Regions from separate parts of the Nonomuraea africana genome, predicted to be linked through region 2. Evidence: predicted binding sites of a transcription regulator. Region 2 holds the regulator's gene; the other holds the start of a gene.
The links. The regulator HspR, encoded in region 2, represses chaperone genes until heat shock. The targets are predictions, from matches to a motif close to ANTTGAGTCNNNNNGACTCAANT.
Positions count from the first base shown of each region.

Region 1 (7,222 bases), 3.9 Mb from region 2:
ACCGGGACGACCACGCGAATCCTGGCCATGGCGTAAATCTAGTGGAACACGACATTTTTGCCACTAGTGGCTCGGCCCGCCGCACGGCGACAGTGGTGCCATGAACGAGGCAGGACCGCTCGACGTGGGCGAGGAAGAAGGGGCCAGGCTGCTGACGGCCGCCGTGGACCTGGTCGTACGGCACGCGAAAGAGGTGGCCGAGGGTCCGGTGGCGCCGGCCGAGCCCGGCACCGCGTGGCTGCGCGAATGGCTGGCGAGCCAGGACTTCGAGGCGGCCAGGTCGCCCGAGGACGCGCTCCCCGAGGTGATGGCGGCGCTGCGCCGGTGGGGGGTGCACACGACGCACCCGCGCTACTTCGGGCTGTTCAATCCCACCCCCACCTGGTGGGGCGTCGCGGGCGAGCTCCTCGCGGCCGGGGTCAACCCGCAGCTGGCCGCCTACAGCCACGCCCCCGCGGCCGTCGAGATGGAACGCCATGTGCTGCGCTTCATGGCGGGACGCCTCGGCCTGCCCGCCGGCGCCGAGGGCAGCTTCACAGTGGGCGGCGCCGAGGCGAACCTGACGGCCGTCATCGTCGCGCTGACCCGCAGGTTCCCCGCCTATCCGCGGTCGGGCCTCGCAGGCCTGCCGCGCCGGCCCGTGCTGTACGCCTCCGCCGAGAGCCACCTGGCGTGGCTCAAGATCGCGCACATGACCGGTCTCGGGCGCGACGCCGTACGGCTGGTGCCCGCCGGCGCGGCGCACCGCATGGACACCGAGCGGCTGCGCGAGATGCGCGAAGCCGATCTCGCCGCGGGGCTGGAGCCCTTCCTGCTGGTCGGTACGGCCGGCACGACGGCGGGCGGCGCGCTGGACCCGCTGCCGGAGCTGGCCGCCCTGGCCGCGGAGTGGGGCGCGCACTTCCACGTCGACGCCGCGTGGGCGGGCGCGGTCGCGCTGTCGGACCGGCTGCGCCCGCTGCTGACCGGCGTGGAGCTGGCCGACAGCGTCACGGTGGACGCGCACAAGTGGCTGTCGGCGCCGATGGGCGCGGGCATGTTCCTCACCCCGCACGCGGCGGCGCTGGCCGAGAGCTTCCGTGCGACCACCTCGTACATGCCCGCGGAGACCGAGGACGCGCCCGACCCCTACGCCACCAGCGTGCAGTGGTCGCGCCGGTTCGCCGGCCTGAAGGTGTTCCTGGCGCTGGCCGTCGCGGGCCGGCCCGCCCACGCCGCCCAGCTCGAGCGGGATGTGCGGCTCGGGGAGCGGCTCGCGCGCCGCCTCACCGAGGAGGGCTGGCTGCGGATCAACGACACCCCGCTTCCCGTCGTCTGCGTCACGGCTCCCGAGGCCGAGACGGCCGGCCCCGAGCGCAGCGCCGCCTGGCACGCCGCCGTCGCCGAGCACGTGGTGCGCAGCGGCCAGGCGTGGCTCAGCACGGTCCGTCTCGGCGGGCGTCCCGCCCTCCGGCTGTGCGTGACCAGTCACCGCACGGGCGTCGCCGACCTCGAGGCCGTGGTGAGCGCGCTCGGCGACGCCCGCAAGAGGATGGGCACGTGACCGCCCGGGGCCCGTGACCTCGGCATCGTCATCGGGGAAGGGCGTACGGGAGCCCACTCGTCCGCGCAGAAGCCGCCCCGCCGTGCGACGGCGGGGCGGCTTCGGGGTGACGGGTCAGCCGGCGGCGGTCACGCGGCCGCCGTCTGCGCCACCTTGGCGGGGGCGAGCGCGATGTCGAGGACCTCGCGCACGTCGCTCACCGCGTGGATGGTCAGCTCGTCGCGGACCTCCTTGGGCAGGTCGTCCAGGTCGGGCTCGTTGCGGGCGGGGATGAGGACCGTGGTGATGCCCGCCCGGTGCGCCGCCAGCAGCTTCTGCTTGACGCCGCCGATGGGCAGCACCCTGCCGGTGAGGGAGATCTCGCCGGTCATCGCCACGTCGTTGCGGACCAGCCGTCCCGACAGCAGCGAGGCCAGGGCCGTGGTGAGCGTGACGCCCGCCGAGGGCCCGTCCTTGGGGACGGCGCCCGCGGGGAAGTGCACGTGCACCGAGCGGTCCTTCAGCGCGGTGACCGGCAGCTCCAGCTCCGCGCCGTGCGAGCGCAGGTAGGACAGCGCGATGCGCGCCGACTCCTTCATCACGTCGCCCAGCTGACCGGTGAGGGTCAGCCCCGTCTCGCCGGTCTCGGGGTCGGCCAGCGACGCCTCGACGTAGAGGACGTCACCGCCGGCGCCGGTGACCGCGAGGCCCGTGGCCACGCCCGGCACCGAGGTGCGCTGCTTGGACTCGGGCAGCGACGCCTCGGGAACGAAGCGCGGCCTGCCGAGGTAGTCGACCAGGGAGTCCTCGCCGATGGTGGCCGGCAGCGCGTCCTTGGCCGTGACCTTGCGCAGGATCCTGGCGATCGAGCGCTCGAGGGAGCGCACGCCCGCCTCGCGGGTGTACTCGGCGGCCAGCCTGCGCAGCGCCGGCTCCTCGACCGTGACCTCCTCGGCGGTCAGGCCCGCCAGCTCCAGCTGCTTGGGCAGCAGGTGGTCGCGGGCGATGGCGACCTTCTCGTCCTCGGTGTAGCCGTCGAGCGTGACGACCTCCATGCGGTCGAGCAGCGGCCCCGGGATGGACTCCAGGACGTTGGCCGTGGCCAGGAAGAGCACATCCGACAGGTCGAGCTCGACCTCGAGGTAGTGGTCGCGGAAGGTGTGGTTCTGCGCCGGGTCGAGCACCTCGAGCAGGGCGGCCGTCGGGTCGCCGCGGTAGTCGGCGCCGACCTTGTCGATCTCGTCGAGCAGCACGACGGGGTTCATCGAGCCCGCCTCGCGGATCGCGCGGACGATGCGGCCGGACTGCGCGCCGACGTAGGTGCGCCGGTGGCCGCGGATCTCGGCCTCGTCGCGCACGCCGCCGAGGGCGACGCGGACGAACTTCCTGCCCATGGCGCGGGCCACGGACTCGCCGAGCGACGTCTTGCCCACTCCGGGAGGACCGGCGAGGGCGAGGACGGCGCCGCTGCGGCGGCCGCCCACCACGCCGAGGCCCTTGTCCTGACGCCGCTTGCGCACGGCCAGGTACTCGATGATGCGGTCCTTCACGTCCTCGAGACCGGTGTGGTCGGCGTCGAGCACCTCGCGGGCGCCCACGATGTCGTAGTTGTCGTCGCTCGTCTCGTTCCACGGGATGTCGAGGACGGTGTCGAGCCACGTGCGGATCCACCCGGTCTCCGGCGACTGGTCGGAGGTCCGCTCCAGCTTGTCGACCTCCTTGAGCGCGGCCTCGCGCACCTTCTCGGGGAGGTCGGCCGCCTCCACGCGGGCGCGGTAGTCCTCCTCCTCGGTCTCAGTGTCGCCGTTGAGCTCCTTCAGCTCCTTGCGGACCGCGGCGAGCTGCTGGCGCAGCAGGAACTCGCGCTGCTGCTTCTCCATGCCCTCCTGGACGTCCTTGCGGATCGTCTCGGCCACGTCCAGCTCGGCCAGGTGCTCGCGCGACCACTCCACCAGCTTGGCCAGCCGGTCGGCGGGGTCGGGCGCCTCCAGCAGCTCCACCTTCTGCGCGGTGCTCAGCCACGGGGTGTAGCCGGAGCTGTCGGCCAGCACGGAGGGGTCGTCGATCTGGTTGACCTGGTCGACCACCTGCCACGCGCCGCGCTTCTGCAAGATGGTCGTGGCGAGCGCCTTGTACTCCTTGGCCAGCTCCTGCGCCCGCTCACCGGCCTGGACGGGATCGACGGTGAGCACCTCCACCCACAGGGCCGCGCCCGGGCCCGTCGTGCCCTTGCCGACCCTGGCCCTGTTGACGCCGCGCACGACGGCGGCCGGCTCGCCCCCGGGGAGCCTGCCGACCTGCTCCACCACGGCCTGGACGCCCACGGCGCCGTAGCGGCCGTCGATCCTGGGAACGAGGAGCACGCGCGGCTTGTTGAGACCAGAAGCCTGAGCCGCGTCGATCGCAGCCCGGACCTCGGAGTCGGACAGGTCCAGGGGGACCACCATGCCCGGCAGGACCACCTCATCGTCGAGTGGCAGGACCGGGAGGATCAAGCTCTCACTCATCTGAACTCCAAAGGGTTGAGTTATACCGACTCAATTAACGAGAGCCCTCCAATGTTCCCGAAGTTGCTCCTGTTCGCTGTCAGCGATCGTAATTATGTAAGTCATACCTTCGAGGGATCACTCCTAAGGTTGACGCGCGCCTGGTCAGCGGCTCGGGTTCACCGTGTTCCTCGGCAGCCAGCCCGACATCGAGGTGGTCGGCGAGGCTGCGAACGGCGCCGAGGCGCTGGAGCGGGTCGCCGAGCTGGCGCCCGACGTGGTGCTGATGGACGTCAGGATGCCGGTGATGGACGGCCTGGAGGCCACCAGGCGGCTGATGTCCGCCGCGCGGACGAAGGTGCTCATCCTCACCACGTTCGACCTCGACGACTACGTCTACGAGGCGCTGCGCGCGGGAGCCAGCGGATTCCTGCTGAAGGACGCCTCCGCCGCGCAGCTGGCCGAGGCGGTGCGGGTGGTGGCCGCGGGGGACGCGCTGATCGCGCCGGCGGTCACCAAGCGGCTCATCCACGAGTTCGCGCGGCTGGGCGGGCCGCGGGCGCCGTCGGTGAAGCGGCTGGCCGAGTTGACCGAGCGGGAGACCGAGGTGATGACGCTCATCGCGCAGGGGCTGTCGAACCAGGAGATCGCCTCCAGGCTCGTGGTGTCGGAGCAGACGGTGAAGACGCACGTGGGCAGGGTGCTCTCCAAGCTCGACCTGCGCGACAGGGCGCAGGCGATCGTCTACGCCTACGAGACGGGGCTGGTACGGCCCGGCGAATGACCCCGGAGCCCGGGGCCGGTTCAGCGAACCGGCCCCGGGCCCACGGGGCGTCGCTGCTTCAGAGGGCGCTGCCGAGCGCGCGGAGCACGAAGCCCGAGACGATCTCCTCGGCCGCCTCCACGCTCACCCTGCCGCTGATCAGCGGCTCACGCTCGGCCCCGATGACCGCCATGATCATGCGCGCTGTTGCCGCCACGTCGGGCACGTGGAAGTCGCCCGAGGCGGCGCCGCTGTCGAGGATCTCCACCAGGATGCGCTGCATCGGCGCCACGTGGTCGGCCAGCCGCTGGTAGGCGTCGGGGCCCAGGGAGGCGCTGAGCCCCGCCGCGCCCGGGTGCGGATGCGCCACGAGCCCCGCCAGCTGCAGCCTGACAAAGGCGCGCAGCCGCTTGGACGGCGAGGCCGACGGCGGCAGCTCCGCGGTGTAGGCCTCGATGAAGTAGTGCGTCACGCGCTCGGTGAAGGCCAGCAGCAGCGCGGCCTTGTCCGGGTAGTAGTTGTAGAGCACGGTGCGGGTGATGCCCGCCTCGTGCGCCACGTCCGTCATCGAGATGGCGTCGATGCCCTGCACCCGCGACAGCCGGGAGACCGCCTGCAGGATGCGCTCCTGCGTCTGGGCGCGGTGCTCGCCGATCGTCGCGGCGCTGATCCTGGGCATGGCCCTATGCTAGGCCGCCGACCTGACCGTGTGCAGCAGCTCGGCGAGCACCTCGGTGTTGAGCTGGTAGGCCAGCCGGACCTCGCGGATGATCCGCTGTTGCTCGGCCTCGTCGAGGTCGAGGGCGTCAAGGCGGGCGCGGTACTCGTTCTTGAACCGGGGCAGCGAGCCGATCTCGTCGAAGACGTAGAAGTCGACGCCGCCGCCCTTGCCGTAGCCGTAGATCTTCTGCAGCTCCATCCTGATGAACTGGCCGCCCGACAGGTCGCCCATGTAGCGGGTGTAGTGGTGGGCGATGTAGCCGCCCGGCCAGTCGGTGACCTGCTCGATGCGGGCCACCAGGGTCCTGGTCGCCTTGGACGGCGCGATGCGCGACTCCCAGGAGGGGCCGTAGATCGTCGCGAGGTCGCGCTCCAGCGCCTGCTGCCGGTACAACGAGGGGAAGACGAAGCGTCCCGCGACCGGGTGGTCTGCCAGCCGCTCGGCCGCGCCGTCGAGGGCGAGGTAGGCGAAGTAGTGCTGGGCGACCATCTCGCCGTACTCCTCGGCGCTGAGCCGCCCTGACATCAGCTCTTTGAGGTAGCTCTCGTCCTCGGCCGACTCGTGGTCGCTCCAGGTGGCTTCACGCAGCGTCTGGGAGAAGGTCATGACACAGTGTCACCAAAATCGGCGGCCTACGTCAAGCTGATGACGACACCATGTCATAAAAGCCAGCACCAGCGCGACCACCGGAAGCCAGGCGAGCCGCTCGAGCACCCAGGAGGGCGTGTCGGGCCTGCCGTACAGGCCGAAGGCGAGCACGGTCAGCACCAGGGCCGTCTGGTGCCACAGGAAGATCGACATGGCGCCCAGGTTGGCCACGGCGACCACCGCCCACACCCGCGGCCTGCGCATGAGCCGCTTCAGTGGCTCGTGCAGCAGCAGCGCGAGCCCCGCCTGGGCGAGGCCGAAGCACACCACCGCCAGCGTGGGCGGGCTGAGGTTGGAGAAGGACTGCCCGGTTACGCCCGTCATACTCGCCGGGTAGCCGCCCCACGTCACCAGCGCCACCGCCGCGGCGCCGCCGCCCGCGAGCAGCCACGCGCCGTCCCTGCGCGGGCGCAGGTCGCCGCGCGCCCACAGGATGCCCAGCAGGTACGGCGCCAGCCACGCCGCCCCGACGTTCACCCAGCCGACCCCGCCGGGCGCGCCGAGCACGAGACGCAGCAGGTCCACGACCGCCACGACGGCGACGGCCGCCACGACGCCGCTCCGCCGTACCCTCACCAGCCAGGGGGTGAGGGCGGTCAGCGCCGCGAACACGCCGAGGAACCACAGCGGGCCGAGCGCGGGCAGCGCCAGCGCCCGCACCGACCCCGGCGGCTGGCCGTTGAGCACGCTCACCAGCACGCCCAGCACCACCCACGCCAGCAGCAGCGGCACCACGGGCGGCAGCAGGCGACGCAGCCTGCCGGCGATCCACGACGGGTACGGCTCCCGCACCCCGCGCGCCGCGGCGTAGCCGCCGACCAGGAAGAACAGCGCCAGCGTCTGGAGCACCCAGGAGAGCGGCGACAGCTCGGGCAGGTAGGCCAGCGGCGAGGAGATGATGACATGCGGCGTCCGCTCCCACGCGCTGACCAGCCAGTGCCCGAGCACCACCCCAGCGATCGCCAGCGCTCTCAGCGCGTCGACGCCCCTGTCGCGGCTCGCGGGAGTGGCCGCCTCGATGCCACGGACGTCAAGCACGGGTCACCTCCCCGGTCCTGCCCATGGCGATGAGGGCGAGGTTG
Region 1 covers NZ_JADBEF010000001.1:4,049,341-4,056,562, forward strand. The annotation lists gene H4W81_RS19180 (GlxA family transcriptional regulator) at 1-29, opposite strand, end outside; gene H4W81_RS19185 (pyridoxal phosphate-dependent decarboxylase family protein) at 101-1,543, shown strand; gene lon (endopeptidase La) at 1,672-4,029, opposite strand; gene H4W81_RS19195 (response regulator) at 4,193-4,792, shown strand; gene H4W81_RS19200 (TetR/AcrR family transcriptional regulator) at 4,851-5,450, opposite strand; gene H4W81_RS19205 (biliverdin-producing heme oxygenase) at 5,460-6,098, opposite strand; gene H4W81_RS19210 (acyltransferase family protein) at 6,108-7,178, opposite strand; gene H4W81_RS19215 (hypothetical protein) at 7,171-7,222, opposite strand, start outside.
Region 1: the regulator HspR is predicted to act here: its motif matches at 4,043-4,065, upstream of lon (endopeptidase La).

Region 2 (7,222 bases):
GGACGGGTGTCCGACATCGGGCGGCTGAGCGCGGGCCAGTTCTACGTGGCGGCCGAGGGGACCGGCTTCCACCAGATCAGGGTGCCCATGTGCCTCAGCCACCACCCCGAGTCCGCGCCCACCGCCGAAGAGGTCCTGGCGCTGGCCACCGGGACGCGGTGAAGCCCCGGACGAGGGTCCGGGGCTCCGGAAGGGGTCAGGCGGCGCGGGCGACCGTCAGTTTGTCGTCGCCGTCGACCAGGTCGACCAGGACGGTGTCGCCGTCGACCACCTCGCCCGACAGCACCGCCTTGGCGAGCTGGTCGCCGATGGCCGACTGCACCAGGCGGCGCAGCGGGCGGGCGCCGTACACCGGGTCGTAGCCGGTGATCGCCAGCCAGTCGCGCGCGGCGGGGGTGACGTCGAGCGACAGCCGCCGGTCGGCGAGCCGCTGCGCCAGGCGGTCGACCTGGAGGTCGACGATCTTGGTCAGCTCCTCCGAGCCGAGCGCGTCGAAGAGGATGACGTCGTCGAGCCTGTTGAGGAACTCGGGCTTGAACGACGACCGCACCGCCCCCATCACCGCGTCGCGCTTGGCGCCGTTCTCCAGCTTCGGATCGACGAGGTACTGCGAGCCGATGTTGGAGGTGAGGATCAGGATCGTGTTGCGGAAGTCGACCGTACGGCCCTGCCCGTCGGTCAGCCGGCCGTCGTCGAGCACCTGGAGCAGGATGTCGAAGACCTCGGGGTGCGCCTTCTCGACCTCGTCGAGCAGCACGACGGTGTAGGGGCGGCGCCGTACGGCCTCGGTGAGCTGGCCGCCCTCCTCGTAGCCGACATAGCCGGGAGGCGCGCCGACCAGGCGGGCGACGCTGTGCTTCTCGGAGTACTCGGACATGTCGATGCGGGTCATGGCCCGTTCGTCGTCGAAGAGGAACTCCGCCAGCGCCTTGGCCAGCTCGGTCTTGCCGACACCCGTCGGGCCCAGGAACAGGAAGCTGCCGGTCGGCCGGTCGGGGTCGGAGATGCCGGCGCGGCTGCGCCGTACGGCGTCGGAGACGGCCTGGACGGCCGGACGCTGCCCGATGAGGCGCCTGCCCAGCTCCTCCTCCATGCGCAGCAGCTTGGCGGTCTCGGCCTCGAGGAGGCGCCCCGCCGGGATGCCCGTCCAGGAGGAGATGACCTCGGCGATGTCGTCGGGGCCGACCTCCTCCTTGACCATCTGCTGCTCGGGGGTCTCCTTGGCGGCGGCCTCGAGCTCCTTCTCCAGGCGCGGCACCTCGTCGTAGAGCAGCCTGGACGCCTCGGCGTAGTTGCCGTCGCGCTGGAAGCGCTCGGCGGCACCGCGCGCCTCGTCGAGCTGCTTCTTCAGGTCACCGACCCTGTTGAGGCCCGCCTTCTCCTTCTGCCACCTGGCCACGAGGGCGTTGAGCTCCTCCTGCCGGTCTGCGAGCTCGGCGCGCAGGCGCTCGAGCCGCTGGACGGAGGCCTCGTCGGTCTCCTTGGCCAGCGCCAGCTCCTCCATCTTCATCCTGTCGACGTTGCGCTGGAGCTGGTCGATCTCGACGGGACGCGAGTCGATCTCCATGCGCAGCCGCGAGGCGGCCTCGTCGACCAGGTCGATGGCCTTGTCGGGGAGGAAGCGGCTGGTGATGTAGCGGTCGGAGAGGGCGGCGGCGGCGACCAGCGCGCTGTCGGCGATCTGCACCTGGTGGTGGGCCTCGTAGCGGCCCTTCAGCCCGCGCAGGATCGCGATCGTGTCCTCGACCGTGGGCTCGCCCACGAAGACCTGCTGGAAGCGCCGCTCCAGGGCGGGGTCCTTCTCGATGCGCTCGCGGTACTCGTCGAGCGTGGTCGCGCCGATCATGCGCAGCTCGCCGCGGGCCAGCATGGGCTTGAGCATGTTGCCCGCGTCCATGGCGCCCTCGGCGGCGCCCGCGCCGACCATGGTGTGCAGCTCGTCGATGAAGGTGATGATCTGCCCGTTGCTCTCCTTGATCTCGGAGAGTACGGCCTTGAGCCGCTCCTCGAACTCGCCGCGGTACTTCGCGCCCGCGACCATCGCGCTGAGGTCGAGCGAGATCAGCTTCTTCTCGCGCAGCGACTCGGGCACGTCACCCGCCACGATCCGCTGGGCCAGGCCCTCGACGACGGCGGTCTTGCCCACGCCGGGCTCGCCGATCAGCACCGGGTTGTTCTTGGTACGGCGCGACAGCACCTGCACCACGCGCCTGATCTCGGAGTCGCGCCCGATGACGGGGTCGAGCTTGCCGCTGCGGGCGTGCTCGGTCAGGTCGACGCCGTACTTCTCCAGCGCCTGGTAGGTGTCCTCCGGCGTCTCGCTGGTGACGCGGGCGTGCCCCCGTACCTTCTCGAACGCGTCGAGCAGCGCCTGAGGCGTGGCCCCCACGTCCTTCAGCAGGCTCGCCATCTCACCGCCGTCGGTCGCCAGGCCCACCAGCAGGTGCTCGGTCGAGACGTACTCGTCCTCGAGTCGCTTGGCCCGCTGCGCCGCGGTGTTGATCACCGTGAGGAGCTGGCGCGAGCTGGACGGCGCGCTCACCGTGGCGCCCTGCGCCTTCGGCAGCCCCGCCAGCGTGGTCTCCACCTTCGCGCGCAGCGCCTTCCAGTCGGCTCCGACCGCTTCGAGCAGCGGGACGGCGGTGCCGCCCGTCTGGGAGAGGAGAGCGGAGAGCAGGTGCGCGGGCGCGATCTCGGGATTTCCCTCGGCGGCGGCCCGCCGCATCGCGACCGACAGCGCTTCCTGGCTCTTCTGGGTGAGCTTGTAGTCCATGTGTTCAGGCCCCCGGTGGCAGCTCGTAGCGGATCAGAGCTCTGACCATGGACATCTCGGCCCTGAGGCGGTGAACCTCCTCACGCAGCCGCAACGCCTCGTTCTCCAGCTCCAGGATCCGCTTGATGCCGGCGAGGTTGATGCCCTCCTCCTGGGAGAGCCGCTGCACCTCGCGCAGCTGGATGATGTCTCGCATCGAGTAGAGGCGGCCGCGCCCCGCCGTACGCCCCGGGCACACCAGCCCGAGACGGTCGTACTGCCTGAGGGTCTGCGGGTGCAGACCGGACAGCTGCGCGGCCACCGAGATGACATAGACGGGTGTCTCGTCGGAAAGGTTGAAGTAGTTGGCGTCCATCGGCCTACTCGCTTCTGGCCCGTTGGATGAGGTCGGCCCTCGGGTCCTCACTCGCCGTGGCGGTGCGGAACTCCGTGAGCAGCTCGCGCGACTTGTCGTCGAGCTGCTGGGGGACGAGCACCTCGATCGTGGCGAGCAGGTCGCCCTTGGTGCCGTCCTTGCGAGCGGCCCCCCTGCCGCGCACCCTGAAGGTGCGGCCGTTGGGAGTGCCCGCGGGAATGCGCAGAGTGACGGGCAGGCCCTTGAGCACCGGGACCTTGATCTCCGCGCCGAGCGCCGCCTCGGCGAAGGTGACGGGAACGGTGACGGTCAGGTTGTCGCCCGACCGCCCGAACACCGCGTGCGGCTTCACGTGGGTCTGGATGTAGAGGTCTCCGGCGGGACCGCCGTTCTCGCCGGGCGCGCCCTTGCCCTTGAGCTTGACCCGCTGGCCGTCGGCCACCCCCGCGGGGATGCGCGCCTGGATCGTGCGGGTGCTCTTGGCCCGGCCGCTGCCGTCGCAGACGGGGCACGGGTCGTCGACGAGGAGGCCGCGGCCCTTGCAGTCGCGGCACGGCTCGGAGAAGGCGAAGTTGCCCAGGTTGCGGCTGGCCGCTCCGGTGCCCTCACACGTGGGACAGACCCTCGGGGTGGTGCCGGCCTTGGCGCCCGTGCCGCTACAGGCCTTGCACGCCGATGACGTGGTCAGCCTGAGCGAGACGGTGTGGCCCTCGACGGCCTCGGTGAAGGACAGCGTGACCTCGGACTCGATGTCCTGGCCACGCCGCGGCCTGGTCGTCGTGCCCGTGGTGCGCGTGCCCGCGCCGCCGCCCCTGTTGAACAGCCCCCCGAAGAGGTCGCCGATGCGGTCGCTCGCGCTCCCGCCCTGCTGGCCGGTGCCGCCGAACAGGTCGCCGAAGTCGAAAGGAAATCCGCCGCCACCGCCCGGCCTCGGAGCGCCCACGCCCGAGCCGAACAGCGTGCGCGCCTCGTCGTACTCCTTGCGCCGCTTGGAGTCGGAGAGCACGTCGTTGGCCTCGGAGATCTCCTTGAACCTGGCCTCCTTGGCGGTGTCACCCGGATTCGCGTCCGGGTGGTACTGCCTGGCCAGCTTCCGGTAGGCCTTCTTGATCTCGTCGGCGGTGGCGGTCTTGGGCACACCAAGGACGGCGTAGTAGTCCTTTTCCAAGTAGTCCTTGGTGCTCATCTATGCGTCCTTTCGGGGGATGTTTCTTAGTCTTCGTCAGACGCGGCAGGGGCGTCCTCGGGCTCGGCCACCGCGACCCGTGCGGGACGCAGCACCCGATCGCCGATGCGGTAACCGAGCTGCAGCACCTCGATGGCGGTCGGCTCGGTCACCTCCGAGGAGTAGCTGTGCATCAGCGCCTCGTGGACGGTCGGGTCGAAGGGCTCGCCCTTCTGGCCGAACGAGGTCAGCCCCAGCTTGGTGACAGCGGCCTCCAGGGACTCGGCGACCTTGGCGAAACCGCCGTTCAGCTCGCCGTGGTCGCGGGCCCTGCCGATGTCGTCGAGAACCGGCAGCAGTTCGGCGAGGGCACCTGCGACGGCCTGCTCGCGGACCGCGACCCTGTCCCGCTCGACCCGCCTGCGGTAGTTGGTGTACTCCGCCTGCAGGCGCTGGAGGTCGGCGGTGCGCTCGGCCAGCAGCTGAGTGTCACCACCCTCCGCCACGGGGGGAGCGGCCGTGGGCTGCTGCTCCTCCGTGGTGGGCCTCGCCTGACCCGTCTCCGGGTCGATCTTGCGGTTGTCGCGGATCACCGGCTCCGTCTCGGGCCCGTTATCGCGCGGGTCAGACATCGTCACTGGTCCTTCTTGGGCTGGTCTTCGTCCACGATCTCGGCCTCGACGACGTCGTCGTCACCGTCGGCCTTGGCCTGCCCGGTGGCCTGGTCGCCCTCGGGAGCGGCGCCGCCCGCCTGCTGGGTCTGAGCGTAGATCGCCGAACCCATCTTCTGGCTGACGGTGGCGAGCTTCTCGGCCGAGTTGCGGATCGTGTCGGTGTCGGTGCCCTCCAGAGCCTTCTTCAGCTCCGCGAGCGCGTCGTTCACCTCGGTCTTGATCTCGCCGGGAACCTTGTCGTCGTTCTCGCGGAGGAACTTCTCCGTCTGGTAGGCGAGACCGTCGGCGTTGTTGCGGACCTCCGCCTCCTCGCGGCGCTTCTTGTCCTCCTCGGCGTACGACTCGGCCTCGCGCATCATCCGCTCGATGTCGTCCTTCGGCAGCGCGGAGCCGCCGGTGATCGTCATCGTCTGCTCCTTGCCGGTGCCGAGGTCCTTGGCGGAGACGTTGACGATGCCGTTGGCGTCGATGTCGAAGGTGACCTCGATCTGCGGGATGCCGCGCGGAGCCGGGGCGATGCCCGTGAGCTCGAACGTGGCGAGCTTCTTGTTGTACGAGGCGATCTCGCGCTCGCCCTGGTAGACCTGGATCTGCACCGACGGCTGGTTGTCCTCGGCCGTGGTGAAGACCTCGGAGCGCTTGGTCGGGATCGTCGTGTTGCGCTCGATGATCTTGGTGAAGATGCCGCCCTTGGTCTCGATGCCCAGCGACAGCGGGGTCACGTCGAGCAGCAGGACGTCCTTGACCTCACCCTTGAGCACACCCGCCTGCAGGGCGGCGCCGATGGCGACGACCTCGTCGGGGTTGACGCCCTTGTTGGGCTCCTTGCCGCCGGTCAGCTCCTTGACCAGGTCGGAGACGGCGGGCATGCGGGTCGAGCCACCGACGAGCACGACGTGCGCGATGTCGGCGACCTTGATGCCGGCGTCCTTGATGACCTGGTGGAACGGGCCCTTGGTCCGCTCGAGCAGGTCGGCGGTGAGGCGCTGGAACTCCGAACGGGTGAGCTTCTCGTCCAGGTGCAGCGGGCCCTCGGAGGAGGCCGTGATGTAGGGCAGGTTGATGTTGGTCTCGGACTGGCTGGACAGCTCGATCTTGGCCTTCTCCGCCGCCTCACGCAGACGCTGGAGAGCCATCTTGTCCTTGGCCAGGTCGACGCCGTGCGCGTTCTGGAAGCGCTTGACGAGCTCGTCGACGATGCGCTGGTCCCAGTCGTCGCCACCGAGGTGGTTGTCGCCCGAGGTCGCCTTCACCTCGACGAAGCCGTGGCCGTCCTCCTGGCCGACGTCGAGCAGGGACACGTCGAAGGTGCCGCCGCCGAGGTCGAAGACCAGGATGGTCTGGTCCTTGTCCTTGTCGAGGCCGTAGGCGAGGGCCGCCGCGGTCGGCTCGTTGATGATGCGGAGCACGTTGAGGCCCGCGATCGTGCCGGCCTCCTTGGTGGCCTGGCGCTGGGAGTCGTTGAAGTAGGCCGGGACGGTGATCACGGCGTCGGTGATCTTCTCGCCCAGGTAGGCCTCGGCGTCCTGCTTGAGCTTCTGCAGGACGAACGCGCTGATCTGCTGCGGGGAGAACTTCTTGCCGTCGATCTCCTGGGACCAGTTGGTGCCCATCTCGCGCTTGACCGAGCGAATCGTCCGGTCCACGTTGGTGACGGCCTGGCGCTTGGCCACCTCGCCCACCAGGACCTCGCCGTTCTTCGCGAAGGCGACCACGGACGGCGTGGTCCTGGAGCCCTGCGCGTTCGCGATGACAGTGGGCTCACCGCCCTCGAGGATCGAGACGACGGAGTTGGTCGTCCCCAGGTCGATACCTACCGCACGTGCCATGAGTACGTCCTTGTAGTCAAAGTTGAGCTGATAAGGCTCAACCTATGAACGGCCGGATGGTTTGTCAAACGAGTTGAGCCTACTCGACTCAACCCGGATCCTCGTGAAAGCATTCCCGGCTTCCGGGCAAAAACGGGTGACTCACGATCCCGAACGAGGCGTGGTGCCATGACAGTTCCCCCTTCGACCGCGCAGGACGCGACCACCTGGATGGAACAGATCTTCGACGAGCACTTCCCCGAGGTGCACCGCTACATCGCCCGCAGACTCTCCCCCGACGTCGCCGACGATCTGGCCGCCGAGGTGTTCCTGGTGGCCGTCCGCGGCGGCTACGACCCGTCCAGGGGCGAGATCAGACCCTGGCTGTACGGCATCGCCACCAATCTGGTCTCGCGGCATCGCCGTACCGAGATCAGACGATGGAAG
Region 2 covers NZ_JADBEF010000001.1:7,928,876-7,936,097, forward strand. The annotation lists gene H4W81_RS37805 (helicase HerA domain-containing protein) at 1-162, shown strand, start outside; gene clpB (ATP-dependent chaperone ClpB) at 197-2,773, opposite strand; gene H4W81_RS37815 (heat shock protein transcriptional repressor HspR) at 2,778-3,128, opposite strand; gene dnaJ (molecular chaperone DnaJ) at 3,133-4,314, opposite strand; gene grpE (nucleotide exchange factor GrpE) at 4,341-4,925, opposite strand; gene dnaK (molecular chaperone DnaK) at 4,928-6,796, opposite strand; gene H4W81_RS37835 (RNA polymerase sigma factor) at 6,965-7,222, shown strand, end outside.